DNA from 4 places in the Entomomonas moraniae genome. Region 1 is predicted to be linked to each of the others. Evidence: riboswitches for the same ligand, from Rfam matches in the RefSeq annotation. Region 1 holds a riboswitch; each other region holds the start of a gene.
The links. Region 1 has a riboswitch for cobalamin ahead of DM558_RS04440 (TonB-dependent receptor plug domain-containing protein). Riboswitches for the same ligand answer to the same signal wherever they lie in the genome.
Positions count from the first base shown of each region.

Region 2: it holds a riboswitch for cobalamin, as region 1 does, so the genes downstream of both, DM558_RS03320 (TonB-dependent receptor plug domain-containing protein) here and DM558_RS04440 (TonB-dependent receptor plug domain-containing protein) in region 1, are expected to answer to the same signal.
Region 3: it holds a riboswitch for cobalamin, as region 1 does, so the genes downstream of both, DM558_RS06445 (energy-coupling factor ABC transporter permease) here and DM558_RS04440 (TonB-dependent receptor plug domain-containing protein) in region 1, are expected to answer to the same signal.
Region 4: it holds a riboswitch for cobalamin, as region 1 does, so the genes downstream of both, DM558_RS03245 (cobyrinate a,c-diamide synthase) here and DM558_RS04440 (TonB-dependent receptor plug domain-containing protein) in region 1, are expected to answer to the same signal.

Region 1 is NZ_CP029822.1:926,127-933,779, reverse strand. It holds gene DM558_RS04440 (TonB-dependent receptor plug domain-containing protein) at 1-1,194, opposite strand, end outside; cobalamin riboswitch at 1,298-1,495, opposite strand; gene DM558_RS04435 (translation initiation factor Sui1) at 1,612-1,977, opposite strand; gene DM558_RS04430 (DUF2333 family protein) at 1,982-3,043, opposite strand; gene DM558_RS04425 (hypothetical protein) at 3,280-3,606, shown strand; tRNA gene DM558_RS04420 (tRNA-Leu) at 3,737-3,823, shown strand; gene DM558_RS04415 (response regulator transcription factor) at 4,406-5,059, shown strand; gene DM558_RS04410 (ATP-binding protein) at 5,046-7,653, shown strand, end outside.
Region 2 is NZ_CP029822.1:692,109-699,761, forward strand. It holds gene DM558_RS03315 (autotransporter outer membrane beta-barrel domain-containing protein) at 1-798, opposite strand, end outside; cobalamin riboswitch at 1,521-1,713, shown strand; gene DM558_RS03320 (TonB-dependent receptor plug domain-containing protein) at 1,873-4,020, shown strand; gene DM558_RS03325 (ABC transporter substrate-binding protein) at 3,995-4,930, shown strand; gene DM558_RS03330 (FecCD family ABC transporter permease) at 4,927-5,907, shown strand; gene DM558_RS03335 (ABC transporter ATP-binding protein) at 5,904-6,650, shown strand; gene DM558_RS03340 (methyltransferase domain-containing protein) at 6,713-7,459, shown strand.
Region 3 is NZ_CP029822.1:1,336,590-1,344,242, reverse strand. It holds gene DM558_RS06465 (citrate transporter) at 1-253, opposite strand, end outside; gene cynR (transcriptional regulator CynR) at 434-1,309, shown strand; gene DM558_RS06455 (DUF4279 domain-containing protein) at 1,582-2,010, opposite strand; gene DM558_RS06450 (DUF4279 domain-containing protein) at 2,019-2,429, opposite strand; cobalamin riboswitch at 2,576-2,746, shown strand; gene DM558_RS06445 (energy-coupling factor ABC transporter permease) at 2,865-3,596, shown strand; gene DM558_RS06440 (energy-coupling factor ABC transporter substrate-binding protein) at 3,593-3,883, shown strand; gene cbiQ (cobalt ECF transporter T component CbiQ) at 3,870-4,547, shown strand; gene DM558_RS06430 (ATP-binding cassette domain-containing protein) at 4,562-5,353, shown strand; gene DM558_RS06425 (aminotransferase class I/II-fold pyridoxal phosphate-dependent enzyme) at 5,378-6,391, shown strand; gene cobU (bifunctional adenosylcobinamide kinase/adenosylcobinamide-phosphate guanylyltransferase) at 6,384-6,896, shown strand; gene cobT (nicotinate-nucleotide--dimethylbenzimidazole phosphoribosyltransferase) at 6,900-7,653, shown strand, end outside.
Region 4 is NZ_CP029822.1:674,384-682,036, forward strand. It holds gene DM558_RS03230 (autotransporter outer membrane beta-barrel domain-containing protein) at 1-1,809, shown strand, start outside; gene DM558_RS03235 (cob(I)yrinic acid a,c-diamide adenosyltransferase) at 2,015-2,560, shown strand; gene DM558_RS03240 (NAD(P)-dependent oxidoreductase) at 2,576-3,028, shown strand; cobalamin riboswitch at 3,072-3,255, shown strand; gene DM558_RS03245 (cobyrinate a,c-diamide synthase) at 3,386-4,741, shown strand; gene cbiB (adenosylcobinamide-phosphate synthase CbiB) at 4,738-5,709, shown strand; gene DM558_RS03255 (cobalt-precorrin-8 methylmutase) at 5,718-6,350, shown strand; gene cbiD (cobalt-precorrin-5B (C(1))-methyltransferase CbiD) at 6,359-7,480, shown strand; gene DM558_RS03265 (cobalt-precorrin-7 (C(5))-methyltransferase) at 7,477-7,653, shown strand, end outside.

The sequences.
Region 1 (7,653 bases):
AAACTGCTGATTTTTATCGTGACGTAATCCTACCTCAGTAAAAATTAAATCACCTTTGAAATCATATTGAATAAAACCTGCCCTATTCCAGCGGCTTGTTCTGTTGTAATCAGTACTTGCATGAAGTTTATCATTTAAATAGTCAAGGCCAAGTAATACTCTATTTTTTTCATCAAGATCAATGGTATTAAGCCATGTTGCAGAGTCACGATACGTGTTATAAACAGAGGACTCTGTTGAGAATTTATCTTTGCTCTTTAATTTATCTTCGGCATGGCCTACCTCAAGTCGAGAAGTCCATACATCATTGATATGATAATTAAGATAAGCAGACGTACTATTTAAAGCAAAAAGATTATAAGGCTTTGTAGTGGCATAAGTCATATACGTAGAGGAATCATAACGCCCATAAGGATTATCGTACTCTGACTTGCCACGCTGATCTAATGCATTAAAACCAAGTTCAATATCATCTGTTAACTGATAACTAAACGTAAAACTAAACGATTTATTACGGTATCCATCATGGTCGCTATCACTGGGGAATGAACGTCTAGTGCGATCAATACCATTAGTTTCATTCAATGCAGCATTAAGACTAAACCGTGTTTTATCAGTTCCACCCGAAAGACCTAATGCACTCTCTTGTGTCCCTCTATTACCGAATGCTACACGTAGACGAGGATTAATACCGTTCCCATTTGCTCGGCGAGTAAAAATTTGAATAACCCCACCAATAGCATCGGCACCATAAATAGCTGAGCGAGAGCCACGTAAAACCTCAACCCGCTCAATCTGATCCATAGATAAATATTGTAGAGATGCCCCTCCCGCTGATGCAGAACCAACACGTTGACCATCAATCAAAACGAGACTTTGAGCCGTTTTTGTTCCACGAATAAAAACACTGGTTACAGAGCCTCTTCCCCCTGTTTGAGTTACTTGTACGCCCGGAACTCTGTTGAGTAGGTCAGCTACACTTGATGGTTGTAATCGATCAATATCTTCACGAGTAAAAACACTCACGGCCGCATTCGTTTCTGAACGTGGTTGAGCATCACGATTTGCGGTTACAACAATAGTATCTAGCTTTAATGCATCATCTAAGGTTTCTTTTGATGTTTTTGTTTCCGCCCATGCAGAAGTAGTAACTGCTAGCATTAAAGGGATGGGGTAAAATAATGATTGCTTCATGAAAGTCCTCAAAAGTTATAAAGGCTTTTGAGGAGGGAAAAACAGGCAGCATAGAACACAGCTGCTGGTGAAACCCTCCGCTACACCAGGAGTCATTGCGCTTAATACAGATGTATTTTAGGTCGGTCTCCGGGCTTATGACCTACAGACTTTCCCTTCCCATAATTAAATTACAGTGGGTTAATAAAGTGTAGTGCTGTGTTGCTGTCAATTACCGTTGCGGGGGCAGCGTAGGATTCTCACACCTACTTCCCGTTTCCTAACGCAAAACGAGGGGCTACATTAAAATATAATGTCACAATTTACAAGTGCTACTTAATATTTATTAAGAAACCATTAAGTGTTGATAGCTAAATAGAGTTAGAACATAAGATTGAGCGAAAGACTAAATCTTATCAATGATGAAATATCTAAAATTTATCCGCCTGATTTTTTTGCTAGAAAGCCACGTTTAATCAGCTCATTCAATAAAAGCTCAACATGGTCACCCTGAATTTCAATAACTCCTTCTTTTAAAGTACCGCCAGTGCCACATTTACGTTTTAAGACTGCGGCTAGCTCTTTTAACTCTTTTTCACTAAGCGCAATTCCCGTAATTGTTGAAACTGTTTTCCCCCCCCTCCCTTTACTCTCTCGGCGAACTCGAGCGATCCCATCTCCTGATGGAATTAATGTATTACAACAGCATTCAACAACTGGTTGACGGCATACAGGGCAAGTGCGCCCTGTATCTGTTGAATAAACTAATCCACCTAAATCAGATAAAGAAGATTTCTTAGCCACAGACTTAACCCTGTTCTAATAGGCGACGTAGATCGATGATAGCAGCATTCGCCCTTGAAATATAACTGGCCATGACTAACGAGTGATTAGCTAAAAAACCAAAACCAGAACCATTTAAAATCACAGGACTCCAAACAGTTTGCTGGGTTGCTTCTAAATCACGAATGATTTGCTTAAGGCTTGTTTGAGCTTCTTTTTTAGCTAACACATCTTTAAAATCTACTTCAACTGCACGTAATAATAATGAAAGGGCCCACGCTTGTCCTCGTGCCTCATAGAAAACATTATCTATTTGAAACCAAGGTGTTTGGGTGACCTTATCTTTATCGGTTACAAAGTCGGTTGTATCTTGCAACATAGAACTAATATTTTGTTGACCAACACTTGCTGCCAAACGTTGAGACATAGAGCCTAATTGTGTTTCTACAAGCCCCAACCACGCGGCCAAATTATCAGCACGGGCATAAAATTTACCATCGGCATTATTTGGATTTAATAACTGCTTTTCATAGGCATTTAAAAAATCTATTCCTTGAGCATAACGCTCTTCAGCTGCAGGGAAAAGCCAACTCGTTGGGGCGGTGCTAAAGCTTTCGAATGCCTTTGAAAGATTAGTGTTTTCAGAAGATTGCGATTGTGATCGTGAAAAAGAACGTTGCATAGACAATGTCATATCACGTGTTTGCTTAAGAACTCCTATCTCCCAACTAGGAATATTATCTAACCATATCCCCGGAGGAAACATATCATTGGTCAAAAATCCACCTGGTTTATTAATCAATGTTGAAGATATTCTTTTTAATGTTTCAACTGTCGTAAATCCAACAGGAATATTTTCGGGAGCAATATTTAAAGAAGCTGCGGCTTGTTTTGCATTGTCTGTGACAGAGAATAAGTCAGGCTCTCTACTCCAATAAATACCTATACCAATGCAAACGAGTAAATAGATCCCTATAATACTACTCACCACCAAAAATAGCTTAGACTTTATTTTTGAAGTTTTTTTTGCAATAACATGATCCATTACATTGGTATCCGTTACTTCTTTCTTTTTAAATCCAAACATGATAATTATTCGGCCTTATCTTTATTAAACTGGGCTAATTATAACGATACATAGGCATTGACTACTACTTTATTTGTAATAAAAAAAGTCTATATTAAGTGTTAAGTATATAGCATATTTCTATTTTGTTCACGAATTAAACAGCTTTTTAGCCTATTGGATAATTGTAGTTATCACAAAAAAGAGCTAAATTTGTAGCAAAGATAGTTTTCAATATCAATTAGAAGCCATAGATTATGCTTACTGCTTTATCTTTTATATTAGTAACGTATATTGTTACCACAGTTATTGCATTAGTTATTCGAAAAAAGAATAACTTACCATGGGGCGTTTTCTTTCTTTTTAATATTGCCATTTCAATTGGTTATGTCGTCTTAAGCCTTACCATATTAGAAGAAATTATCTCTCTTCCTGCTTTAAAGACATCGGGAGGACTAAATTATTTAGAGTTAAATAAAAGTCATCTTAGCATCTTAACAATATGTTTATTAGGTATAGTGAATGCTTTCATTTCTCTTGGATTTTTTGTGTTTTTTATTTTTCGAGAGACAAAAGATTTTTAAAACTTCAGATATTAATATTTTAAGAGTCTTACCAAAATAGCATAAATACCATAATAAGCACTTAATATTCCTAAACTAATAATAAATAATTTGACAATAAACTGGCCAAACCATAAAATGCGCACTGCCTGCCTCGGTGGCGGAATTGGTAGACGCGGCGGATTCAAAATCCGTTGTTAGCGATAACGTGCGAGTTCGAGTCTCGCCCGAGGCACCATTTATAAAGTCTAGTTAATTTATTTAACTAGACTTTTTTATTTATAGGTTGTCTTTTTTCGCCTTGCTATCTTTTTAAATACACCAATTACATATTTCTGCAATGCATTTAACTGCATTATATTTTAGGTTACAAGTATTTGTATTTCTTAATTTTCCTAAAAACATCAGTGACTAAAGAAAGAGCTATAGTAGGGAACACCAATTACACTCATTGCTTTATCTTTATAATGTTGCCGATATCACTATTTTTTATAGTGTTTAATATGAGTCTAAACCAATAAAGTGACAATGTGATTTATGAGATTGATATCCTATTTCGATGTCATGATGGATGAGATAATTTGGCTAGTAAATTTTTGTTTTGTATAAAGTGATCTAAGGGGTATGACGGTATTATTTTTTACTAGTATATGATATCGTATTTTAAATGCTTAGTTTTTGATGAGATAAAAAAAAATGCATCAGACACAGCAATTTATTATAATAAATTAAATAATATTTTATCTATTTGCTAATGAAATAATTCTCATTATAGGATTGTATTAGATATAATTTTTTTACTCTAAATAAGGATATTGTCATGAGCACATGGTTAATTATCGACGATCACCCGGCTATTTGTTTCGCGATCAAAGCGATTTTGACACCTCTGGGTGATAATACCATTATAAGTGTCAGTGACGGTATCAGTGCTTTAGCACAAATTAAGGAAAAGCAGCCACAACTCATCATTCTCGATATTATGCTTAATAAAATGGATGGCCTGCAAATCCTCCAGCATCTACGTCAGTTAGAAATCCCAAGCAAAGTTATTATCTATACTAGTTTGCCAGCTGAAACTTATGCTGAAAGAGCTTTGCGAGCTGGTGCCTGTGGTTTCTTCGGCAAAGATCAAGATATCAATCAATTAGCTACTATGTGTCAACTAGTTCTTCAGGACTACCACTGTTTTCCTGACTTTATCACTGAAAAGCTATTAACTTCTTCTACACATGAGATAAATGATAAAAAAAGCATGTTGGCAAAATTATCTGATCGAGAGTTAACAGTTTTACGTTACTTATCCAATGGGCTCAGCAATAAAGAGATTGCCGACAGGCTCATACTTAGTAATAAAACCATTAGCACTTATAAGTCACGCCTGATGGAAAAATTACAGCTAAGTAAACCAGAAGATTTAGTCAATCTTCTTGATCATCAAGATATACAAGAGTACTCACATGAAGTTCAATAAGTATCTTTTTATTTTATTGTTAATCTGCTTTGCTGCTATCGCAAAAGAACCACCACCATATCGAGAAGTGAATCTAGTGAGCCGAGAGCAAGTACAGTTGTCAGAACCGGCTTTGAGTGGCGGCGATTGGCAATGGTTGCGTAAAAAGCGCACCTTAATATACGGTACTTCAACGCCTAACTATCCACCGTACGATATTACTTCCGGTGTGCAAGATTACGGTGGTATCAATGGTGATTATTTAGGCATTATAGCCTATACCCTTAATGTTCAGATTCAGGTGCGTTATTATAATAGCGAAGAGCTGATGATACAGGCACTGGCCAACGGTGACATTGACCTAATTGGTAATGCCAGCAATGACGAGGCAGAAAAATACAAATTCCAATTAACTAAACCTTATCTGACCGCTATACCAGCCTTAGTGGAACGAACCGATAGTCTGTCACATGCCAAAGCACCGAAGCGTATTGCTATTGAGCGTCTTTATAGAAACCGCAAAGCATTGACCGAACGCTATTCTGAACCATATCAGGTTTATGACTCACCAAGACGAGCGATGGAAGCATTGTCATTTAATAATCTCGACGTGTTTATTGGTGATGCTACGTCTGCGCAATATTTAATTAATCAAGCCAATCTCAATAATTTACGCTTACAGTTGCTCCCTCAAGAAGATATTAATGGCTTTTCCTTTGCAGTGGCAAATAATAATACCCGACTGTTAAAAGTGTTAAACGCAGTTCTGGCGATTATTCCTGATCGTACAAACGCAGCAATTCAAAGTCGTTGGAGTGGCGGAGTTCCAGCAAACACCGATGTACGCCATCCACTGTTTACATCACTAGAGCACAAATGGATAGAAGAAAATCCAATTGTTCGAGTGGTGGTAAATGACGATGTTCCACCACTGAGTTTTTTTGATGCCCAGGGAGATTTTCGTGGCTTGACTGCCGATATTTTGCAAGAGATCACCAGCCGAACTGGACTAAAATTTAAAGTGATCCGAGCAAATACGTTACAGCAATCTCTAACTGAAGTAAAATCAGGTAATGCTGATGTAGTTGCTGGTGTAACACTCGATACTGTATGGCCTAATGGCCTATTAACTACGCGATCTTATCTATTTAGCTCATGGGTTCTAATTGGTGATGAAAATTTTAATGATAAAGTGCCTCTGCTGAGTGTTGCATTGGTAAAAGGACACCTTTTAGAATCATTTCTCAAGCAACAATACCCCAAAACCAAAATTCTACCCGTAGACTCCCCGCAGGAAGGAATTGATGCGATAGTAACAGGTCGAGTACAATCGCTAGTACTGCCTATAATCAGCGCTGATTATATACTCTCACAAGCGCCGGAAGCCAAACTTAAAATCATCCATGGGCTAGAAACTGAGCCAGCACGCTTTGTGATGGGAGTTTCTGAAAATGAATACCCACTGGCTACTATCTTGGACAAAGCCTTACTCAACATCCCACCAGAAGAGATGCATACCATGACCCGCAAATGGTATAGTAAAGCCTATTTAATGAAGCTGCCAGGTAATAAAAAAGAGACACTAGCAGACTATTATCCGCTACTACTCATGACGTTAGCACTATCATTGTTATTATTGTTAGCTTGGCTAATGGGACGCTACCATCTACGTCGTACGCTACAACAGCATCAACAAGCTTTATTGGATGCGCTACCACTACCGGTTTATCTGACTGACTCCAAAGAACGCATCGTTGCCGCCAATAACCATTTTTATCGTGCAGTTGGTGAAACCTCTCATCAGGCTTTGGGGCAATCACTTTCCCAATACCAGTTGAGTCCATCGAGCACTGCAGATCAAGTCCTGTATTCCGACCATAGTTATCCTAATGCGCTATTTATTACTCGTAAATGGATAAGTTCAGGGCAACAACGTACACTTCAGCAGTGGAGCATGTTGTTGACGAGTAACATTGGTCATACCGATAAAAAAGTTGGAGGTTGGTTTGATATTACTGAACGTGAACAACTGATTAATGAACTACAACAGGCCAAAGAACGCGCCGATGCAGCCAACAGGGCTAAAACAACATTTTTAGCGACCATGAGCCATGAAATTCGTACGCCACTTAATGCAATTATTGGCATACTCGAATTAGCTTTAGGACAACAACAGCAAGGTGAAATGCTAGATGACGGGCTGCTAAACATCGCGTATGACTCTGCATATTCTTTACTGTCATTGATTGGCGATATTTTAGATATTTCACGTATTGAATCTGAACGTCTGGTACTTCATCCAGAGAGAGTTTACTTACGTCACCAAATCGAGGCTGTCGCCAGTTTGTTTGAAGGTGTAGCACGTCAAAAAGGCTTGGACTTTTACCTGGAAATTGATACTGAAGTGAATGGCGATGTATTAGTAGATCCGTTACGTTTTAAACAGGTACTATCAAATCTCGTCAGCAATGCCATTAAATTTACTCAGCAGGGGCAAGTAACCCTTAGAGTGATGGTAGAACGAATCACTGTAGGAAGGCTAGATGTATGTATTGACGTACAAGATACTGGCAAAGGTATCGATGAAGTAACCAGAAAACGACTCTTTCAACCCT
Region 2 (7,653 bases), 230 kb from region 1:
AACCGCTGAGTTGACATTACCCGTCACGGCTAAGTCGTTTAAAGTAATTTTACCACCAGCTTCTGCTTGAATACCAGAAACACCATTCTTCACATATAATTGTGTATTGTCTAACGTAACACTCGATTGAGTATTTGCAACATTGCTTGATGCATAAATACCTGCTTGGGAATAAACACCACCGTCCATATTGATGATATTGTTTGCACCCGTTAAATTAGCATTATTAGTAACAATAATTCCATAATTTCCGATACTATCAATTTGTGATCCATTAACGGTTACGGTTGCACCATTTTTTCCTTCAACCGTCGTATAGCCACCTATTAAATGGCTATCTTTTATATTTGTAACAGAGCTGCTCCCATTGGTAACTATGCCACTGGCTTTTATTGTATCAGTTGTTAAACTAATATTAGATACATTGAGGTTCCCATTCGTATTTGAAACCATATAAGAAGAAAATGTCGAATTATTGCTTCCTTGTATAGATGTTCCATCAAGGATTAAGCTACCATTCGTCAATGATATGGCATTACCTTGCCCTGTCACAGAAATAGAGACATCATCTCCTGCCGTTACAGTGGTATTATTTCCTGTGATTTTTACGGTTGCTTGGCTTTGCGATGAGTTACTGAGCTCATACGCACCTGTTAACTGTTGAGAACCACTAGATATCGTTGCTGTTCTATTGGCTCCAATAGCAGAAAAAGCAACTGTATTAGATATAAATATTAAAGAAAAAGATTTTAAATACCTTTTAAACTTTAATGAACTATGGAAACGTTGTTTTTTCATTAAAATAACACCTTATACTGCTTGGCCTTTGCTTACAGCGATCTCGTTAAAAATTGATTGCTTTAATATTGATAGTGATATGAAACATAAAAGCTACTGCAGTGACTTATAGAACAAGCTAAATGTTAAGTTTAAGTTAGCTTTAAATAAAAGTTTCATATCTATCTTTGGAAATAATACAAACAAAAAATCAATTCATTATGATTAAATATGAGTATAGTTTTATAGGTGATAGGTGGCAATTAATAATTATAAATTTTAGATATAAATCACTTTATCTTAATTTGTTATTAATTAAACCAAGTGGTGATGACGTGTGTTAAAAAGTTATAGTTTGAGATAATTACAGATGTAAAATGATTAAGCTGAGCACGGGGTGATTTTTGTATGATAGGAGATGAGACTGCAAATGCCAATAGCGGAAATAATGTTAGCTTGAGTTTGCAATCCTAATTAGATAGTTTTTTGGTATATGCTCATCAAGGAGGTCTATGTCCACTGAACTGTCCTAGTTTAAGACTAATCATTTCAAATAGATGCAATTATAAAACATAGCACAAAATAACATTATGTTCTTAACAGGTTTTTAGCATCCTTGATTCTTGTGTTGGCTTTCTTTAATATTGTGTGCAGAAAATGAGTTAGTTAGCGTAGCCCAAAAGTTTACGTCCTAATATGATACTTTGACTTCGCTCAGTATCATAGACCTAAATGACTGATAGTATTTTCTTACGAATCTGTATTTAATACATTGAAGTGATTGATAAAAATGACTTCGGAAGTGAGGTGAAAATCCTCCGCAGCCCCCGCTGCTGTAATGCTGACGAACCTGTATATACCACTGGAGATTATTCTGGGAAGGAGCAGGTGAGGATGAGGCTAAGCCAGAAGACCTGTGTGAATACATTGATTTTTCTTCGGCGGGAAGGAAAACAGTAGTCTTTGTATAACCATTGTTATGATGGTTACATTCTATTTGTTACCTTAAAAAATCCTGCTTGTTTTGCAAGCGGGATTTTTTATTTTTACAAATACCGTCTGCTTGTGGTTTGGTAAATTACTAAGGATCATATTATGTTTACTAATAAGGCAGCTGTTATTAATGCAATGGTGTTAGTTTGTTCAAGTCCATTATGGGCGGAAGAGGTTAAACGCAGTGATGAGGATTCTCTATTGCTCGATCCTTTTGTTGTTAGTGCCTCAGCGCGTAATGAAGAGTTAAAAAAAGCGACAGCAATGGTGCAGGTAATCGACCAAGCACAAATAGCAAGATCCAGCGCATCGGATGTAACCAGTCTATTGGCTGAAAATGCGGTAGGATTTTTTAGTGAGTGGACGCCAGGGCAAACCTCTATCAATATTCGTGGTGCAGCAACAGACGGACAAGGTAAAGATTTTAAAAGCCAAGTGTTGGTCTTAATTAATGGTCGTCGAGCGGGAACAGCTAATCTCTCAAAAATATCTCCCAGCAATATTTATCGAATTGAAATTGTTAGGGGTCCTGCCTCGGTCATTTATGGCAGTCAAGCCATTGGTGGCGTGATAAATATTATCATGAAAAACGGCCATAATACCGAAGGAGGAAAGGTTACGCTTAAAGGTGGTTCTTTTGGTATGGCCTCTGGGAGTGGTGAATATGGTTGGCAAAGCAAAGATGGACAATTTACAGGTTTTTTTGGTTTTAATACAGCCACTCAAAATGATTATAAGGCGGGTAAGGGGGGAGGGACGCAGCACAATACCAGTTGGAAACGTCATGGTTTTGATGGTGCTTTAAGTTGGCAAGTGGATGAGGCTAATTTAATCGATTTTTCGATACTTAAAGATGGCGTTTATGATGTAGGTTTTCGTGGTTCATCAGCCAACTATTCAGCCAAAGAAGATCGTTATAATACTTCTGCTGATCTTATTTGGCATCATGGTACAGAGGATGATCGGCTGCGGTGGAAATTACATAATTATTGGCTTGAAGATATTGATGATTTCAAGTGGGCCTCTCCTCAAACTGCTAAAACTAGTCTAGATCACAATAAGCGTAAGCTAACGGCTGCTGGATTAAAGTTTCAACCAGAAGTTGATTTAACGAGTAGTAATACCTTGCTATTAGGGGTTGATTTTGAAAAAAATAAATTACGCTCAACCCGTCATCGTTTTGGATTAAATGGTGCACCCATGACGCAAGTAACGCCTTTTGATAATAATCAAAGGGAAAAAATGTATGGTTTATATTTTGAAGATGCACAGCGTTTTTTAGATGATCGATTAGTATTTAAAGCGGGTGCTCGTTACACGGATGGTAAAACCTATTATGACAGAACACCCTATTTGAAAAATCAGTTAACGGGTAGCACACATTATTATAAGACCACATGGAGTACTGGGTTAAATTTTGAAGCGACAGATTGGTTAAATTTAAAAGCCAGTATGGGTACAGGCTTTCGAGCGCCAACTGCGTCAGAGCTAGGGGCAGACTATACAACCTTAGCGGGCTCACAAATCTATGGCACACCTGGTCTTAAACCTGAAACTAACAAGCAGTATGAGTTTGGTGCTGTATTTTCTGGTAATAATTGGCTAGTTGATGTTGCTTATTTTGAAAATCGTATTAAAGATCGGATTATTACAAAGCCACGTAGCAACAATAGTAATATTTCTGATTATGTGAATAATTCTGATGAGGTTATTGTCAGAGGTTTAGAATTAAATAGCCGCTTTAAGATGCATGAGTTATTGGGCTGGCAAAATAATTGGCAATGGGATGTTGAAGCTAACGGTGCTTGGAACTTTCATATGAAGGATAAAGGCGCTAAAGATCGTAATACTGACAAAGTCCAACGTATGTATCAATATCAGGCAGCGCTGACACATCGACTTGGGCAAAAGGAAACAACCTATCCTTGGTATGTTCAAGTAACGGGTATTTTACGAGGGCCTGTTTGGTATGACACAGAAGAAAAGTTGGTGGCTGGAGCAGAACCTTATAGTAACTACATTCATCGTAAATCACCCTTTATGGTATGGAATCTTAAGGGTGAAGTAGAAGTATATAAAAACTTATCGGTGTTTACAGAAGTTAATAATGTGTTTAACAAAAATCAGCATCCACTCTTTATTGCTATTGATAAAAAGCCTTATATTTTAAATCCATCTGCATCCAATGGTGGGTTGGGAACCTCAATGATGGGTAGAGCAATCTATGTGGGTAGTACTTACCGCTTTTAAACAATGTCGTTGGTTATTGGTTAGCCTGGGGTATTTAATTGCCTCAGCTAGCTTTGCGAATGATTTTCCTGTAAAAGTTGTGGATGCTTTAGGTCGAAGTGTAATTGTAAAAGAGCGTCCACAACGTATTGTTACCGTATTTTCTTCTAATACTGAAATTGTAGCAGCATTGGGTTTAAGCCGGTTGATTGTTGGGATTGATGGTTATACCTATTATCCTGAGAGTATTAAAAAAGTCCCGAAGATTGGTGGACGATTGGGGTTTTCATTAGATAGTATTGTAGCCCAGAACCCTGATTTAGTGATTATGACGCCAGCCAGGCAAGCTACTCATCAGTTGGTTTTACCATTAGATCGATTGGGTATCGCGAGCGTTGTGGTTAATGGCGGTTCTATTGAGACGATTTTGCAAAATATTTTATTAATTTCACATGTTACAGGCGTTCCTGAAGTAGGTAAATCGCTCGTTGCCTCCATGCGAAAAAGATTAGCGGCTATTCCTACGCTTTCTTCTTGCCCTAAAGTGGTTTTAATAACAGGTCGCATTGGTGGTTTGTTATTGATTGCACGTCGTAGTTATTCTACCGTAAATGCCTATACAGCAGATATTGTTACTAAGGCAGGTGGCTGTTTAGTTTTTGATGACGGTGAGTCTATGCTACCACAACTGAATCAAGTATCCCCTGAAGTCATTCTAGCGGCTAATCCTGATATTATTTTATTTGCTGGCAGTGATAGTGAATTATTAGAATTAAGCCGTAGTATTGCAGGTTGGGAGGGTATGAAAGCGGCACAAACAGGTTTTGTTCGTGCAGTAAGTCGGTCACAACTATTGATTTCAGGGCCTAGGGTAATTGACGGGGTTGAAGCGCTTTCTACTATTTTCCAAGCGTGGGATAGGCAGCAATGAAATTATATTTAAAACTATTGATTTGTTTGTTTATAGTGATTGGATTAGGCACTTGTGCGGGGCATACATGGGCTACTCCTCTTGAGATAATAAAAGCAGTAATGGGAGATGGTTCATTAGCCTCAAGACTTTTAATCGAATGGCGTTTGCCCAGGGTATTAACAGCTGCACTTGTGGGCGGTTTATTGGGACTAAGTGGTACTATTTTTCAGGGCGTTTTTCGTAATCCATTAACAGACCCTTGGTTGTTAGGCGCATCTGGAGGGGCTGCAGTCGGAGCAACGGTAGCCCTGTTAGTACCGCTAGCTATTCCAATCGTTTTTAGCTTACCGTTATTTTCTTTTTTAGGTGCTTTTATCACCATTTTTTTAGTTTTAACGATTGCCCGATTAACAGGTTCTTTGGATGTATCTACTCTGCTGTTAACAGGGGTTGCTATTAGTGCTATGTTAAGTGCGATACGGTCTTTTTTAATGATGTCACTATCCAATGAAACCATCAGTTTACAAGTGGTGTTAAGCTGGTTAATGGGCGGAATTCAACCCTTGCAATGGGGTGGAATACTGATTACGTTGCTAATCTTTCTAGCTGGGTTATTTCTTGCTTTGTGGTTGGCTCATGGTTTGGACTTGCTAGGTTTAGGTGAGCACATGGCAACCGCTATGGGGTTATCGGTTAGTCGTTTTATTTTTGTATCCTTACTAATAGGGTCTGCTATAACGGCCTGTGCTGTTGCGTTAGGCGGTATTATTGGCTTTGTTGGTTTGGCATCTCCTCATATTGCACGCTGGTTAAGTGGTAGTCAGCATAAGAAACTATTACCCCAAGCGGCAATTGTTGGTGCTATTTTAGTGACTGCTGCAGACGCATTAGCCAGAAGCTTATTGCCTCCAGGAGAAATTCCCCTTGGTGTGATTACAGCGATTGCAGGTACGCCCTTGTTTATCGTATTATTATCTAAACGGAGTAAAGGATGATTGATATTACTAATTTAATCATTACTCATGGGAATAAAACATGCCTTCAAATTGACGCTTTGCAAATACCACAAAAAGGTGCTATTGCTTTAATTGGTCCTAATGGTTCAGGTAAAACAACCCTGATAAAGTCCTTAACAGGCATTCAAAAAATTAATACTCAAGCAAAATTGTTGATTAATCAAAAAGCATTTGCTGACTACAATAATAAACAACGTGCCCAGTTATTGGGCTATATCCCACAACGTTTTAATCCTTGTTGGAATCAAACGGTTGAGGAGCTATTGGCGTTGGCATTAAGCCGTACCATTGCATCTTCTGAGGTCATGATAAAAGCATGTCAACAATTTGAGTTGATGGAATTACTTAAGAGACATTGGAATATCTTATCAGGAGGAGAGCAAGCTAGAGTATTAGCGGCGATGGCTTTTATGGGAGACCCTGCATTATTAATAGCAGATGAACCAGGAGCTGCTTTAGATGTTAAACACCGATTACAGTTAATAGAACATCTCGTGGCTTATGGTAAACAACAGTTGGCGATTATTTGTTTACACGAATTAGATTTGGTTTTTCGTTATTTTGAAAAAATCATTCTACTCGATCAAGGTAAGTTGATTTTTTATGGTAGTACTCATGACCTGATCAATAACCCGTTATTAGATCAAACCTTTGGGGTGTTTTTTAAGCGTATTAAACAGGATGAAGGGTACTTATTGTATCCTAAGCTTTCAAATCCTTAGTAGGAAGTAGTTTTTATAAATGTAATCTATACAACATACTTTTTCAATAGCAGGTAACCATCATGAGTAAACCCTTTGAAGCACTAAATCCAATGGCTGTTTATGCAGAAGGAATTAACCATTCGAATTATATACAATGTGTTGCCCCACAGATTAAAAAAGTACTCACTAACATAGGTGACTTATTGGATGTGGGTGCAGGTGCTGGGCAATTAGGTGCATTATTAAGCAGTCCAGAAAAACAATGGGTAACAATCGAGCCCGATCCTTATATGAGGAATTGTTTAAAACAGTATCCGAATTGTAGTCAGATAATTGCTAGCGGTTGGCAGGATGTCACTGACTTGCCAGCGCAGTCTTTTGATACCGTGTTAGCTGCAAATATGATAGCACCACAAGCACAGGCTAATCAGTTTTTAGAACGTTGCCGTTATTGGTCACGTAATGCAATTATTTGGTTGGTACCTTCTCAACGAGGTCCTAAAAATCTCTGCTTGGCCGGCTGCTTACCAGAGGAGTGGATAAATGAAGAAAATGTGACAGGGTATGAGAGGGTCATCTCACAGTTATCAATTTCAGACTATCCAGATCATACTTTAACAGCAGATTGGACGTTCAATTACATTACTAACAATATTGACCAAATTGCAACGCATATGGCAAATCAACTGGATTGGGGAAAGACAGATTTGCGTCGTACGGCTATGCGAGATCATCTTTATAATCAGTCAATTAAAGAAGGGCAGAATTACCATCTTCAAGTTGCGAAGCAATCAACAATTCTGATTTGGTTAAATAACGATAAGTAGATTATAGCACTTTAATATTCGTACTTTAAAATAGAGAGCGTTCAAATTTTATTGTCAAAAGATATTAACTATTCTTTAAAAGAATTGAAGCACAAAAAACATATTTTTACCTAACCCTGCATAATTATTTTATGATACGGGACTAGGTATTGACAAGTTATTTAATAAAGTATCTAATCACCGAAATAGTGGTC
Region 3 (7,653 bases), 410 kb from region 1:
TCTTAGGCACGGTCTCCATCATAATTCCATTAGCACCTGAGAGGCCTATACCACCAATAATCATGGCCATTATGCCGCCAGCCAGCGCCGCCACTAACATATCAACTTGTAAAAAAAGAAGCGCTAAAATCAATAACAATGGTATAACGCTAACAATTTGATAAAAGAATGTATCTGGACTACTGTGCGCGAATAAAGCCAGTACATAACAGGCTAAAATCGCAGCAAATAATCCTACTGTTTTTCGACTCATACAACACTCCTTAGAATTTGATAAACTGACAGCACTTATCAGGTAATAATTGCTATACATCACATAATTACGTGTAAAACTTTTATTTCTTATAGTACTTATTCATAAGCATAGCTTTTTGCATTAATATGGTAAAAGTCTTATTTATTATGATAGCTATTCAAAAAACTTATGGGTAATATGATACATCTGCGTTATATTCATTACTTTTTAGCCGTTGCGGAGCACCAAAGTTTTACGCGCGCTGCTGAAGTGCTACATGTATCTCAACCTGCGCTCTCTCAGCATATTAAATCCTTAGAAGAAAGTCTGGGTGTATTACTGTTTGATCGAAGTAGTAAAAATATTCGTCTCACAGATGTAGGTGAAATTTATTTTCAATATGCACAACAAGCCTCTCATCTATTAAATGAAGGCCAGCGAGCCATTCATGATATTGAAGATCTTAGTAGAGGTTCTATACGTGTTGCAGTGACGCCCAGTTTCATTACCTACTTCATTGGCCCTTTAGTGGCTAAGTTATATGCTCAGCATCCTAACATCACCGTACAGGTTCAAGAATCACCACAAGATAAAATTGAAAAAATGTTATTAAATGATGAAATTGATATCGGCATTGGGTTTGATGAAGCAAATTCATCAGGAATTTCTACCGAAAAACTCTTAACAGAGAAGCTTACTTTAGTGGCTTCCGTAGACCATCCGTTGGTAAAGAAAGTCTCTATTACGCTAAAGCAGATTGAAGATGAAAATTTTGTCTTACTAAACCCTAAGTTTGCGACCCGTACACAAATTGATCATTATTTTCGTAAGTTAGGTTTACAGCTTAAAGTCCACATGGAGGTTGACTCTATTAATGCAATTATTGCCATTGTGCAACAAACCTCTCTCTTAACTGTTATCCCCAGTAATATACCCAATGCTTATAACAGGCTTGTTGTTATTCCCTTGCTAAAACAGCCTTTAGAGAGAACAGCAATACTCATGCGCCGTAAAGACTCATGGCAATCTACTGCCCTTAAAGCTTTTATCACTTATGCTAAAAACTTAGTGTAATAGATGAATGATTAAAAAAATCGTATTCTTTTAAGCGTCGTAAACTTAGGTTCACTAATAAAAAAGATATTAGAAGTGAGCACTCTACTAATCATAGCACTTAGTTTTCTAGATTCCTGAAATGGAAAAACAACCAATGATTGACAAATTAGCCTGTATAGTTAAAAAATACTTGGCTTGAGGGTGTAATTTCTATTGAAGCCAATGAGATGGCTCTTAAGTATTGGCAGTAAGAAGTTTACGGTGTTTATATTAAGCCTAGGATCAATTCATTAGATAATGTATTGATCAAACATAATTTTTGCATAAATATCGTTAATAAATGTCAGTGTTTTATGGTCAAAGCCTTTAGCAGGTTTTAACCCGCATTTGTCTTCATTTTTCATTTTAATGATTATTCGAAACTCATGGTTCGTATTATATTGTTTTTTTAGTGATCTAATGATTTCTTTTTTGTCTGCTAATAATGAAATGAGTTGGCTGAGCTGATCGTTAATATCATGTGAGATTTCCTCTGGTGTTTCTATTATCCAGCTAGTTGCATTAGCTTTTTCGTTGTCATTGTTGATTAATGGTTGATAGGGTTTAACGTTTGATGGTTGTAGTTCTAATAAATTACTTATAAGGGTTGTATTTAAATCATGGGTATAAATTAAAAAGCAAACTTTAACAGTGGCGGAGGTTGCGAAAGGATCTTCCATTAAGTTACCTACGAGTTAATATAAAAATCTATGTCTATTTCTGCCTGAATTGAGTTAATAAAGGCAATACTACTTGTTTCAAAATAAATACTGGGTATTTCGCTGTTTTCAACGTATACAAAAAATCCAAATATGAAATTAACATCATGTAACTGCTGTTTAATAGCTAATAATTTATCTTCTTTTCCTTTAAGTAACACTATTATCTGATTTAATGAATCGTTTATATCCATTGAATCTTTCCTTGTAGGGCCTAACTCCCAGCTCGTAAACGTGTATTTATGTGTATTGTTTTGACTTATTGTATTTCCTTTTATACGCGTTTTTGTGGGCTGAATATTTAGTTGTTGACTAATTAAATCTGTATCAAATCGATCAGCTGTAATACGAAAAGTTAAACCAATATTAGTTTTATCCATAGTTCTTCAGCTATATAGAATATTAGAGTATCACTTTAGCATAGAGAGTTATTTAAGGGTATGAGGTATTAAATTTAACCAACTCATTACCTACATCAATACTTCACCACTTTTATATTTACCCTTATATAAAAACAGCATAAACTCTTAACTAACGGTAATCAAACATAGCTTAATTGCTAGGAAGCAGGTGTGAATCCTGCGCAGCCCCCGCTGCTGTAAGGTGGACGAATCTGTCATGACCACTGAGGAAACTCGGGAAGGGACGGATGAGAATGAAGCCAAGCCAGAAGACCTGTTTGATTACCTAGGATACCTCCTTCGGTGGGAAGGGTAGTCTATCGATGAAATATTTCTCCCTTTTTTTATTTCATATGTATAGCCTTATTAACACCGAGTTAGGTGTATATGTCTCTGACAAATAAGGTTATTACGATGAAAATCAAGCTCAAGCCTTTGTCACTAGTAGCCGGGGCGGCATTACTGACTCTCTTTCCTCAACAAGCGTTTGCTATGCATATTATGGAAGGTTTTTTACCGCCTGTTTGGGCGGGTGCGTGGTGGCTTATTTATGTTCCTTTTTTGATTTTAGGGCTTTTTCAGCTAAAGAAAATTTCTGCAACGGGGACGGATAAAAAAATATTGTTAGCTTTGTGCGCGGCATTCGTATTCGTATTGTCTTCCTTAAAAATGCCTTCTGTTACGGGGAGTTGTTCTCATCCTACAGGGGTTGGCTTAGGGGTAGTCATGTTTGGCCCTTGGGTTATGGCTGTCTTAGGGGGAATCGTATTATTATTTCAAGCTTTATTTTTGGCGCATGGTGGGCTTACTACTCTGGGTGCCAATGGCATGTCGATGGCTGTGGGTGGTCCGGTTGTAGGTTATGCGATTTGGAGAATAGCTAATCGATTAAAAATTCGCAAAGATGTGGGTGTTTTTCTCTGTGCTTTTACAGCTGATATCGCGACGTATTTTATTACTTCTATTCAATTGGCTGGGGCCTTCCCCGATCCTCAATTTGGTTTTATGGCCTCAGCCGCTAAATTTATGGGTATTTTCTGTTTAACTCAAATACCAATTGCAATTGCTGAGGGCTTGTTAACAGTAATTGTTTATAACATTGTGGTTGATCGTAAGATTGCACCGGCGGAAGGATTTGTGAGATGAAAAAGAATTTAATACTGTTAGCGATAGTGATCGTGATGTGTTTAATCCCATTTTTTATGCCTACCAATAAGGGGGCTGAGTTCGGCGGTTCAGATGATCAAGCGGAAGGTGCTATTAGCCAAACACATCCTGATTATAAACCTTGGTTTTCTTCTTTCTTTGAACCTGCCAGTGGAGAGATAGAAAGTTTATTATTTACTTTGCAAGGCTCTTTGGGAACCGGCGTTATATGTTATATCTTAGGCTATTACCGTGGTAGAAGGCTAAAAGATAATGCTAGAGATTGATCATTATGCCTATCAAAGCCGCTGGCGCACAGTAAACCCTTTGTTTAAAGCGGCGGCTTATATTATTTTATTATTGATAGCGTTGTGTACTTTTTGGTGGTTACAGATTGTTATTTTATTGGTCTTAGCGCCTATTAGTTGTTATGTCACTCGCATCTCTTTGGGTAAATATTGTAAATGGATGATGGTTCCCTTTTCTTTTTTATTGGTCAGTATGCTGGGTATTTTAGTGTCATTTGCTTGGGAAGCTAACTCTTTATTGGTCAGCTTCCCCGTGGGTTCGCTTTATATCGGTATTAGTGCTGACTCATTGGCTGTTGCTCAGAACGCTTTCTTTCGTAGTCTCTCTTGTTTGGCGGTTACTTATTTATTTGTATTAACAACACCTTTTGATCAGTTGATTTATATTGGTAAAAAACTGCGCGTTCCCAATGTTTTGTTAGAGACTATTTTGTTGACTTACCGCTTTATTTTTATTTTTTTAGATGAAGTTGTGGCTATCAAGCGTGCCCAAACTTTACGTTTTGGTTATATCTCTATGGCAACGAGTTATCGGTCATTGGGGATGTTAATTACGATGTTATTTAGCCGAGTGTTAAGTCGTTATAGTCAAATGACAATAGCTTTAGAGACAAAGTTATTTAAGGGTGATTTTCACCTGTAGCTGTAGGTATTGATATGTTATTGACCAAGCGGATTAGTTTTAAATATGAGCAGAATAATCAATGGGTATTAGAGGATATTAGCTTAACATTAGCCGCTGGAAAGGTTACAGGGCTAATTGGTGCTAATGGTTCGGGTAAGTCGACATTGTTTATGCTGTTGTTAGGTATTTTGAAACCTAACACAGGTGAGGTCTGTTGGGATGGACAACCGTTAAGCTATCATAAAGAGGCACTTTATCAATTACGGCAAAACGTTTCTATTGTTTTTCAAGACCCCGATCAGCAGATATTTTATACCGATATTCGCAGTGATATTGCGTTTGCTTTGCGTAATTTAGGGATGGACGAAGAGGAAGTGTTACGTCGTGTTGATAATGCACTAACCCTTGTTGATGCTCAGCATTTTGCAGACCAGCCGATTCAATATTTAAGTTATGGGCAGAAAAAACGAGTCGCAATTGCAGGGGCGTTAGTTTTAGATGCACCCTGTATTTTATTAGATGAACCTACCGCTGGCCTAGATCCTCTCGGGCGTCAGCAGATTATTGAGATTTTACAACGCATAGTGGCTGAAGGTAAGCAAGTTGTTATCTCAAGCCATGATATTGATCTGATTTATCAGGTGTGTGATGAGGTATCGGTATTACATAAAGGCCGCTTGTTAACCTCGGGCGATACGCAACAAGTCTTTTTACAAACCGAGCTTATTAAACAGGCTGGGTTAGTCCAGCCTTGGTTAGTTCGTTTACATCTTGAGAAAGAGTTGCCACTTTACCGGCGTGAGCAAGACTTTTTAGGTAGTTAACCGTGTTGATGAGGTGAGTTACGTATGATAAATGGCCATGGTGATGATCGCTACCAATACCCAAAAATTACTGCTGATTTTAGTTCTAATGTTTATCATCAACTTGATTTATCTACTTTAAAGCAAGTACTCATTGAGCATCTTAGTGATATTCATCATTATCCTGAGCCTGATGCAGGCGCTATCAGGTGTTTATTAGCCGCTCGTTATGGTATTGATGAACAATGTATTGGCGTAACCAATGGTGCTACTGAAGCGATTTATTTAATAGCTCAAGCATTTCGAGGCAGTAAAACAACCATTGTTTCCCCTGTGTTTAGTGAGTACAGCGATGCTTGTCAAATTCATCAGCACCAAGTACAGCATGTTTTTGCACTACAAGAGATTCCGCCACAAACAGAACTTTGTTGGTTGTGTAGCCCTAATAATCCAACGGGTGACGTTTATACTGAGCAACAACTCTTCGCATTATTTGAAAATTACTCTCAGGTTGTTTTTGTGGTTGACCAATCTTATGCAGACTTTGCAATCAATGCAGAGTTACCGATAGAGAAGGTGTTGCAATATAACAATGTAATCATTTTACACTCAATGACCAAACAATACGCCATTCCAGGGTTGCGGTTAGGTTATTTTATGACTTGCCAATCGTTAGCGGCAAAAATTAATCATTTTCGTATGCCGTGGTCAGTGAATAGCGTAGCGATTGCAGCCGGACATTATTTGTTAAATCAATACAATAATTTGAAAATTGACCTTATTTTACTGCTACAGTATACCCAGCAGCTACAGCAGGAATTAGCTGTATTTAGAGCGCTAGAAGTATTACCCAGTTGTACTCATTATTTTTTGGTAAAACTACTTAATGGTCGCACAGCTGCCGAGCTTAAACATTACTTAGCTCATCAGCATCATTTATTAATTCGCGATGCGGCTAATTTTGTAGGGTTGGATACTCGTTATTTTCGAATAGCAACACAAACGCCAGAGCAAAATCAAGCCTTAGTGGCGGCGGTTGGGGAATGGTTACATGACTAAAATAATATTGGTTACAGGGGGGCAGCGCTCAGGTAAAAGTCTTTTTGCCGAGCAGTTAGCGTTAGCCGCGAGTGATCAGCCAATTTATATGGCAACCTCTCGGGTTTGGGATGCTGAGTATGAGCAACGAATTATTCTTCATCAGCGTAGACGAGAAGCAAACTGGTTCACCATTGAGGAAGACAAGCAGCTATCAAAGCACCTTGTAGAAGGGCATGTTGTGTTGGTTGATTGTGTAACGCTCTGGGCCACTAATTATTTTTTTGATTTAGATAGTCATATTGAACAAGCGCTACAAGCATTACAGCACGAGTTCGATTCGTTAACCAAGCAACAAGCGCAATTTATTTTTGTGACTAATGAAATAGGTTTGGGGGGAACTCCTGAAAATAAATTGCAGCGTCAATTCACCGATTTACTAGGGTGGTTAAATCAGTATATTGCAGAGCGAGCAGATGAGGTTTACTTCACTGTCTCAGGTATTCCAATGAAAATTAAGGGGTAATTAATGAGAAACTTTGTTATTCAAAAACCAGATACAGCCATTACCCCTTTATTACAAGCCAAGATTGATAGTTTGGCTAAGCCGAAAGGATCGCTCGGTTTATTAGAACAACTAGCATTACAAATAGGTACGATTCAGCAAAGCCTAACACCACAACTTAGTCACCCTTGTCATATTCTATTGGCGGCAGATCATGGTATTGCAGAGTCAGGGGTTAGTCCTTCGCCCAAAGCCATTACATGGCAACAAGCCCTTAACTTTGTCAACGGTGGCGGCGGGATTAATATTTTTACTCGTCAACATGGTTTTCAACTGATGGTGGTTGATGTGGGGGTTGACTATGATTTTGAAGAAAATACGGGGTTAATTGATCGTAAAATCAGTAAAGGAACGGCTAACTTTTTACATCAGGCGGCGATGAGTCATACACAAATGGAACAGGCAATCAATATTGGGATTAGCCTTGTTGATCAATGTCATCAAGCGGGATGTAATATTGTTTCTTTAGGAGAGTTAGGCATTGCCAATACGTCGCCGTCTTCTATTTGGATGAGCTATTTGACCGGTATTGATCTAAAACAGTGTGTTGGCGCTGGGTCTGGCTGGGCATCAGAAGGGACATTACGTAAATATCAGGTTCTCAAGCAAGCAGTAGAAAATTATCAAGGTGATGGCAGTGCTGAAGATATTATGCGTTATTTTGGTGGTTATGAAATGGTCGCTGCCGTAGGTGCTATGTTAAGAGCTGCTGAGTTGG
Region 4 (7,653 bases), 250 kb from region 1:
GATTCGAGCCGTTTAGTCACCGATCAAAATGCAACGATTTATGCAGGCGGGCAGCAACGTGTTCAAAGTGGTATTTCTGAAAATGCTACCGTGTATGGTACCCAAACGATTAGTCAAAAGAATGGCGATTGGGAAAATGGTCAGTGGGTTGAAGGAACAGGAATCTGGTCAGCATATACACCAACAGCAAATAATGCGACGATTAAACAAGGTGGAACACAAGTTCTAGATACAAATGGCCAAGCCATAGGAACCGTTGTCGAGCATGGTGCTAAACAGTATGTTTATAAAACAGGCGTTATTCAAGATACAAAGGTGGATGGTGGCTATAGTCTTTTAAAAGACGGTGCTATTTCTAAAGGTAGTCTTGCAGTTACTAATGTCGGTACATTAGCAGTTGAAGGCTCAGCTAATCAAGTGTCAACAATAGAGAATGCTACGATTGATGCTTCAAGTTTGTTAAGTCTTGAAAATAATTCCAGTTTAGCCAATGATACGTTCGTTAATATTACTAATCTTGCAAACGATGGTAATATTCGTTTTGGCAGTACCTCTTTGACGCCTAATACTGATTATATTACATTGAATGTTGATAATTTATCAGGTAGTGGCCTTTATACCATGCGTGCAGATATGGCGAGTCAACAGGGAGATTTGCTTAATGTTAATCAGTTAAGCGCGAGTAGCCAGAATAAGCTCTCGATTATTAATCAAGGTTCTGCCGCTACAAAACCAACAGATACATTAACAGTTGTCAAAACGAACAATGGTGGCCAAGCAAATCAGTTCACTTTAGATCATGCTGTGGAGCAAGGTGGATATTTATTTAAATTACGCCAAGCGGGTAATGATTGGGAGCTTTATGCTGCTCAAGGAGGCTCGAGTGGTAAGACTAGCTCTGCATTAGCGGCAGGAAATTTTTTGAACGTCAGCTATTTGATGAATTATGTAAATACTCAGAACTTAATGCAAAGAATGGGAGATTTACGTAATGAGAATAGTACAAAAGAAGTCGATTTCTGGGTAAGAGGGTTTACTGGAAAGCTTAATTCTTTTTCTGGTAACTTGGGCGGTTTCGATATGGATTATCGTGGCACGCAAGTGGGCATAGATAAGCTGATTCCATTATCATCTGGCTCATTGCGTACAGGTGTTGCGGTAGGCTATACAGATGCAGATCCTGATTATAAAGATGGGCACGGTAGCGCTAAAAGTTATAATGCAGGGCTTTATGGTACTTATGTTGATAATAGCCAATTTTATATTGATACCTTATTAAAATATGAGCATATTAAAAATAACTTTCATGTAAAAGATACACAAAATAATAACGTATCAGGTAATGCCAAAAGTGCAGGTTATGGTTTATCTATAGAGGCAGGTAAACGATTTTACTTACAGCAAACTAGCCAAGGTGTTTATTTAGAACCACAGGCGCAATTAAGTTATATGCATCAAGAGGGTGATACGGTTCATGCTTCTAATGGTTTAAAAGTTAAGCTCAGCGATTATGATTCTACGCTAGGCCGACTAAGCACAGCGATAGGTTATGAAATAAAAAATACGGCTAGCCCTGTGAATGTATATTTTAAAACGGGATATGTAAGAGAATTTATGGGAAACAATATTAGTTATTATCTCAATGATGTAAAAGAAAAGCACAATTTTAAAGGGAATTTCTGGGATAATGAACTAGGGGTTAGTACGACGATTAATAAAGCTCATACTTTTCACGCCGATTTGCATTATTCGAAGGGTAATCGGTTCGATCAACAGCAAATTAATATTGGTTATCGCTATCAGTTTTAGTGGTATCAGCTAAGAACCATCACAAGCTTAAGTGTGATGGTTCTTTTATAAAAAAACAAATATTAGTTAATCACTACCTTACTCAATAAATATAATAATGTTATTTAAAATAAAAGTTCCTGATAAGATATGACGATAAATTACGTTGATAAACATCATACGTGATAATCTAATACTTTGCATTTCACATTATTTAGAGGTGATTATGGGGTTTAAGTTAGCCAAAATTATTACGAAAACGGGCGATCAGGGATTGACTCGGTTAGGTGATGGTTCACGGGTGAGTAAAGCCTCTCCTCGAGTTATGGCAATAGGTGGCATTGATGAGCTAAATACCAGTATTGGGCTATTGCGAGCGTATGTGAATAATAGTGAAATAATCGACCAGCTCATTATTATTCAGCATCAGTTATTGGTAACTGGATCGCAACTGGCTAACTCTAATCGCTGCGCGTTACAAACCCGTCATGTTGAGTTTTTGGAAAATTGGGCAGCTACGTTAATGCAACAGCTAGATCCTGTGCAGGATTTTGTTTTACCCGGTGGTTCAAAAGCAGCAGCACATTGCCATATGGCACGTGTGACCTGTCGTCGAACAGAGCGTTATTTAATTGCGGCTGATTTAAAAGAAGATTATATTCCTACCATTATGCAATATTTAAATCGTCTATCGGATGTGTTGTTCGTATTAGCTAGAGTGTTAAATAAAGAACTGGGTGTTTCAGAGATTGTATTAAACAGAGAAATCTAACGTAAAGGTATAACGATGACAGCACTTTATCCTCTGGCACTTAAACTAACCCATAAAAAAGTATTGATTGTGGGGGCGGGTAAAGTTGCCTTACGCAAATTAACAGGGCTACTTGATACAGGTGCAGAAATTACGGTTGTTTCACCAGAAATATTGCCAGAAATACAAAAGATAACACAGATAAAAATTATTGAGCGCCCCTTTGAGAGTGAAGATGTGAAAGGGTTTCATATCATCTATGCTGCCACAAATCAACCAGCCGTTAATGATAGCGTTGCGCAAAATATTGAAGATTGGCAATGGTTTGATGATACCGCAAATCCTCAAACTTCTAGCTTTTATACGCCCGCGGTAGTGCGTGTTGATGGTCTAGTTGTGGCTATCTCGACAGAAAATAAAGACCCTGTTAGAGCAAAATCAGTTAAACAGAAATTGACGGATTTTTTACTTGGGTCAATTAAATCGTAGTTATTTTTAATTGCCATGTTATTTTAATGGACTATCTATTAGTATGTTAAATACGTATTACAAATATGTAATAAGCAACTGCTTGTTATGGAAACAGGTGTAATTCCTGTGCAGCCCCCGCTGCTGTAAGGTGGACGACCCTTTTGATACCACTGAGTGAATCACTCGGGAAGGTGGAGGGAAGAATGAAGCTAAGCCAGAAGACCATTTGTAATGCCAAATAACACCTTCGGTGGGAAGGCGGGTTGTGCTTATTCATGTCTACTTATTTCGATTCATCAATAGCAAACGCGCATTCCTACTTGTTGATAACAAGGTGTGAATTTTTTGTTTGCGGGTGGATAGGCAAAAAGAGTCATGAAAAAGATCATGTTTGGGGCAACCCATAGTGGTGCAGGTAAAACCACAATTACTTTAGGTATAATGCATGCCTTAACCTTACGTGGGTTAAAAGTGCAACCTTATAAAGTGGGGCCTGACTATATCGATACAGGGTGGCACCAGTTAGCCACTCATCAAGCTTCTTGTAATTTAGATGCCTTTATGGTGCCTGAAGAGAACTTACATTATCTTTTCCATACCCATGCACAAACAGCTGATATCAATATTATTGAAGGGGTGATGGGGCTTTATGATGGCTATGGCATCGATCCTAACTATTGTAGCAGTGCAGCGTTAGCCAAAAGCCTTGCTTGCCCGATTGTTTTAGTGGTTGATGGTAAGGCAGTTTCTACATCCATTGCGGCTACAGTGAAAGGGTTTCAGGTATTCCAGCCAAATGTACCCATTGTCGGAGTGGTGATAAATCGGGTTAATACCGATAGCCATTATCAATTATTAAAACAAGCCATCGAGACGTATTGCCAACTTCCTGTATTAGGCCATTTACCCAGTCTTGCAGAGCTAGCCTTACCTGAACGGCATCTAGGATTAGTCCCTTCTGAAGAGATGAGCGATATGCAATCCTATTGGCAGAAGTTGGCTGATACGGTAGAGCAATACATTGAGATTGATAATATTCTTTCCCTAAGTGAAAGTACTGAAGAAACTATAGTTTCACCTAGGTTACCTGATTCGAGAAACTATCAAGGGCTTAGAATGGCCATTGCTCAAGATGCGGCCTTCCATTTTTACTATCAAGATAATTTAGAGTTGCTTAAGACTTTAGGCATCACATTAGTTCCTTTCAGCCCACTTTCTGATAAAGCTTTGCCTGACTGCGATTTAATTTATTTAGGTGGTGGTTTCCCTGAAATATTTGCAGAGCAGCTAGCCGCTAATCTATCTATGCGTCAATCTATTGCAGATGCACATCAGCAGTTAATCCCTATTTATGCTGAGTGTGGAGGATTGATGTATTTGGGGGAGTCATTGCAGGTTGATGGGCAAGTTTACCCAATGGTTGGCGTGTTAACGGGGTACAGTCAAATGAGCAAAGGCTTAAAACGTTTTGGCTATTGTGAAGCAAAAGCGTTACAAAATACGCTATTGGCTAATAAGGGTGAAATACTAAGAGGGCATGAGTTTCACCATTCAGAGTTTATTACATCACTTGATTGTGCTTTTGATCTTTATAAAACACGTGATGGCGAAATCATCAAAACGTGGCAAGGAGGTTATCAGCTGGGTAATACATTAGCCAGTTATTTACATGTTCATTTCTATCAGAACCCTTTTATGCTATGCCGATGGCTAGATAGGGCGGTGCAATGAGCTGCTTTTGGGGGATTGTGCCGATTGTAATTGGATTTATGCTAGATCTATGGTTGGGTGATCCTCCCAATTGGCCTCACCCTGTACGTTGGATTGGCTCTAGTATCAACTTCTTACAACAACGTATTCGCAAAGTGTGCCAGAGTGAGATGTCTTTAAAATGGGGCGGCTTAGCCTTGTGGATTGTGATTGTTGGCGGTACGTATTGGGTGACATGGGGAGTTATCTATGTATTGGCACTAGGATCATTCTGGTTAAGCCTTATGGTGCAATGTTTATTGGCCTATAGCATTTTAGCAACAAAATGCCTGAAAGATGCTGCAGTAACAGTTTTTCAAGCATTGGATATGGGGACAGTAGAGGAGGCTAGAGAAAAACTTTCTTATATTGTTGGCAGGGATACTTCTCAACTCGATAAACCTCAGATAACCCGCGCCGTAGTGGAAACAGTGGCTGAAAATACGGTGGACGGTATCATTGCACCATTATTTTATTTGTTCATCGGTGGCGTACCTTTGGCAATGGCCTATAAAGCAGTGAATACGTTGGACTCTATGGTGGGTTATAAAACGCCTAAATACCAAGCTATTGGCTATTGCTCTGCCAAATTAGATGATGTGTTTAATTATTTTCCTGCTCGTATCAGTTGGTTGCTTTTTACGCTAGCGGCTTATTGGATGAAGCTTAATGCTAAAGCTGCTTTATTGATTGGTTGGCGTGATCGCTATCAGCATAAAAGCCCTAATTGTGCATGGTCAGAAGCAACAGTAGCGGGGGCGTTAGGTATTCGTTTGGGTGGGCCTAACTGTTATTTTGGCGAGTTAGTTGAAAAGCCTTGGTTAGGCGATGAGACACGCTCTATTGCGCAACAGGATATTCAAATAACCATTGCCTTAATGTATCGGGTAGCTTTATTGGCGCTTATTTTATTTGCAGTGATTGACTGCACTATTTACTGGCTAAGTTAAGGATTTGTATGACTTATATTACACAACCACAAAATATTGAAGATAAAAGTTTTGAAATTATTCAACAAATTATTGAGCAAACAAGACCTGACTATCAATTTAAAGACGAATTACAAGCAAAAATAATTAAGCGTTGTGTTCACACCAGTGCAGATTTTGATTGGCTCGATATTCTTAAGTTTTCTAGTACAGCCAATCAAACATTATTAGAGGCTTTACAGCGTGGCGCGACGATTTATACAGACACCAATATGGTGTTGTCAGGAATGAATAAAACCCGTTTAGATAAATTAGGTTGCCAATATCGCTGTTATGTCGCAGACCCCATTACCCGTGAAATAGCTCATCAAAAAGGGATCACGCGCTCAATGGCTGCTGTTGAGCAAGCAGCTAATGAGGAGGGTGAGAAAATCTTTGTATTCGGTAATGCACCTACTGCCTTATTTCGGCTATTAGAACTCTATCAAGAGGGGCGTTTAAAGCCCTCAGCGGTTGTGGGTGTCCCTGTAGGTTTTGTGGGGGCAGAAGAGTCGAAGGATGCATTAATGCAAACGGATTTACCCTATATTGCTGCTCAAGGTCGCAAAGGAGGTTCTAATATTGCGGCCGCTATCATGAATGCTTTGTTATACAGCTTGTGAGATAGTTAATGGAACACGTTGTCTGGATTGATAATAAACCTTTTCGTAAAGGCTATACCACAGGCTCTTGTGCAACAGCTGCTGCTAAAGTGGCTGCGTTAATGGTTTTGCAACAAACGGTGATCTCACAGGTATCGATTACGACACCATCAGGTGTTGTACTGGATTTAGATGTGTTAGAACCTTACATTGAAGAAAATACGGCCACCGCGGCTATTCAAAAAGATGGCGGCGATGATATCGATGTGACACACGGCATGCTTATTTTTGCTAGCGTGACTTTAAACAAGTCAGGCGCTATTACTATTGATGGTGGTGAGGGCATTGGTCGCGTGACACGCAAAGGCGTAAGGCATGAGATCGGTGCAGCAGCCATTAATGATACCCCACGGCGTACGATTGAAGAGGCTGTTCGTGAAGTGATTGGTGAGCAACGTGGTGCCCATGTGGTTATCTTCGCTCCTGAGGGAGAAGAGCGCGCTCAGCAAACCTTTAATCCTCGTTTAGGCATTATGGGAGGGATTTCTATTATTGGAACAACGGGGATTGTTACCCCAATGTCTGAGGAAGGATGGAAAAAATCTATTAGTTTAGAAATCGAAATGAAGCGTGAGCAAGGCTTAGACAAAATAATCTTTGTTCCAGGTAATCAAGGCGAAAAGTTTGCAGAAGCATTAGGTTTTAATAGCCAATACGTTGTCGTAATGAGTAATTTTGTTCGCCATGTTTTGAAGGATGCAGAGCGCTTAGGCTTTAAGCGTGTTTTAATTTTAGGGCATTTAGGCAAACTTATTAAAGTGGCGGCAGGTATCTTTCATACCCATAATCATGTAGCGGATGGGCGTATTGAAACATTAATCGCCCTATTAGCTTTAATGGGTGTGCCACAAGATTTTTTATTGCAGATTGATCAATGTAAAACGACCGAAGCGGCCATGGAGCTTATTGAGCAAGAAAATTATCAAGCTGTTTATCAGCAAATAGCTTTACGTATTAAAGAGCGAGTAGAGCAACTGTCTAGGTTTACTAAAAATCCGATGCAGGCTGATGCCGTACTGTGTTCTATGGATGGCAAACTGTTAGGTTGTAGTGCTCCTTTAACCACGTTAATAGAGGAGTTTCAACTGTGATTAGCGTTGTTGGCTTAGGCCCCGGTTCAACCGATTATTTAACTCCGTTAGCCAAGCGTTTGCTAGATGAGTGTGATTATGTTGTAGGGTCAACTCGTCAATTAGAAGCCATTGCGCCCCATAATGCAAAAGAGCATTTGTTAGATAAAAAATTAGCAGATTTAATTGTTTGG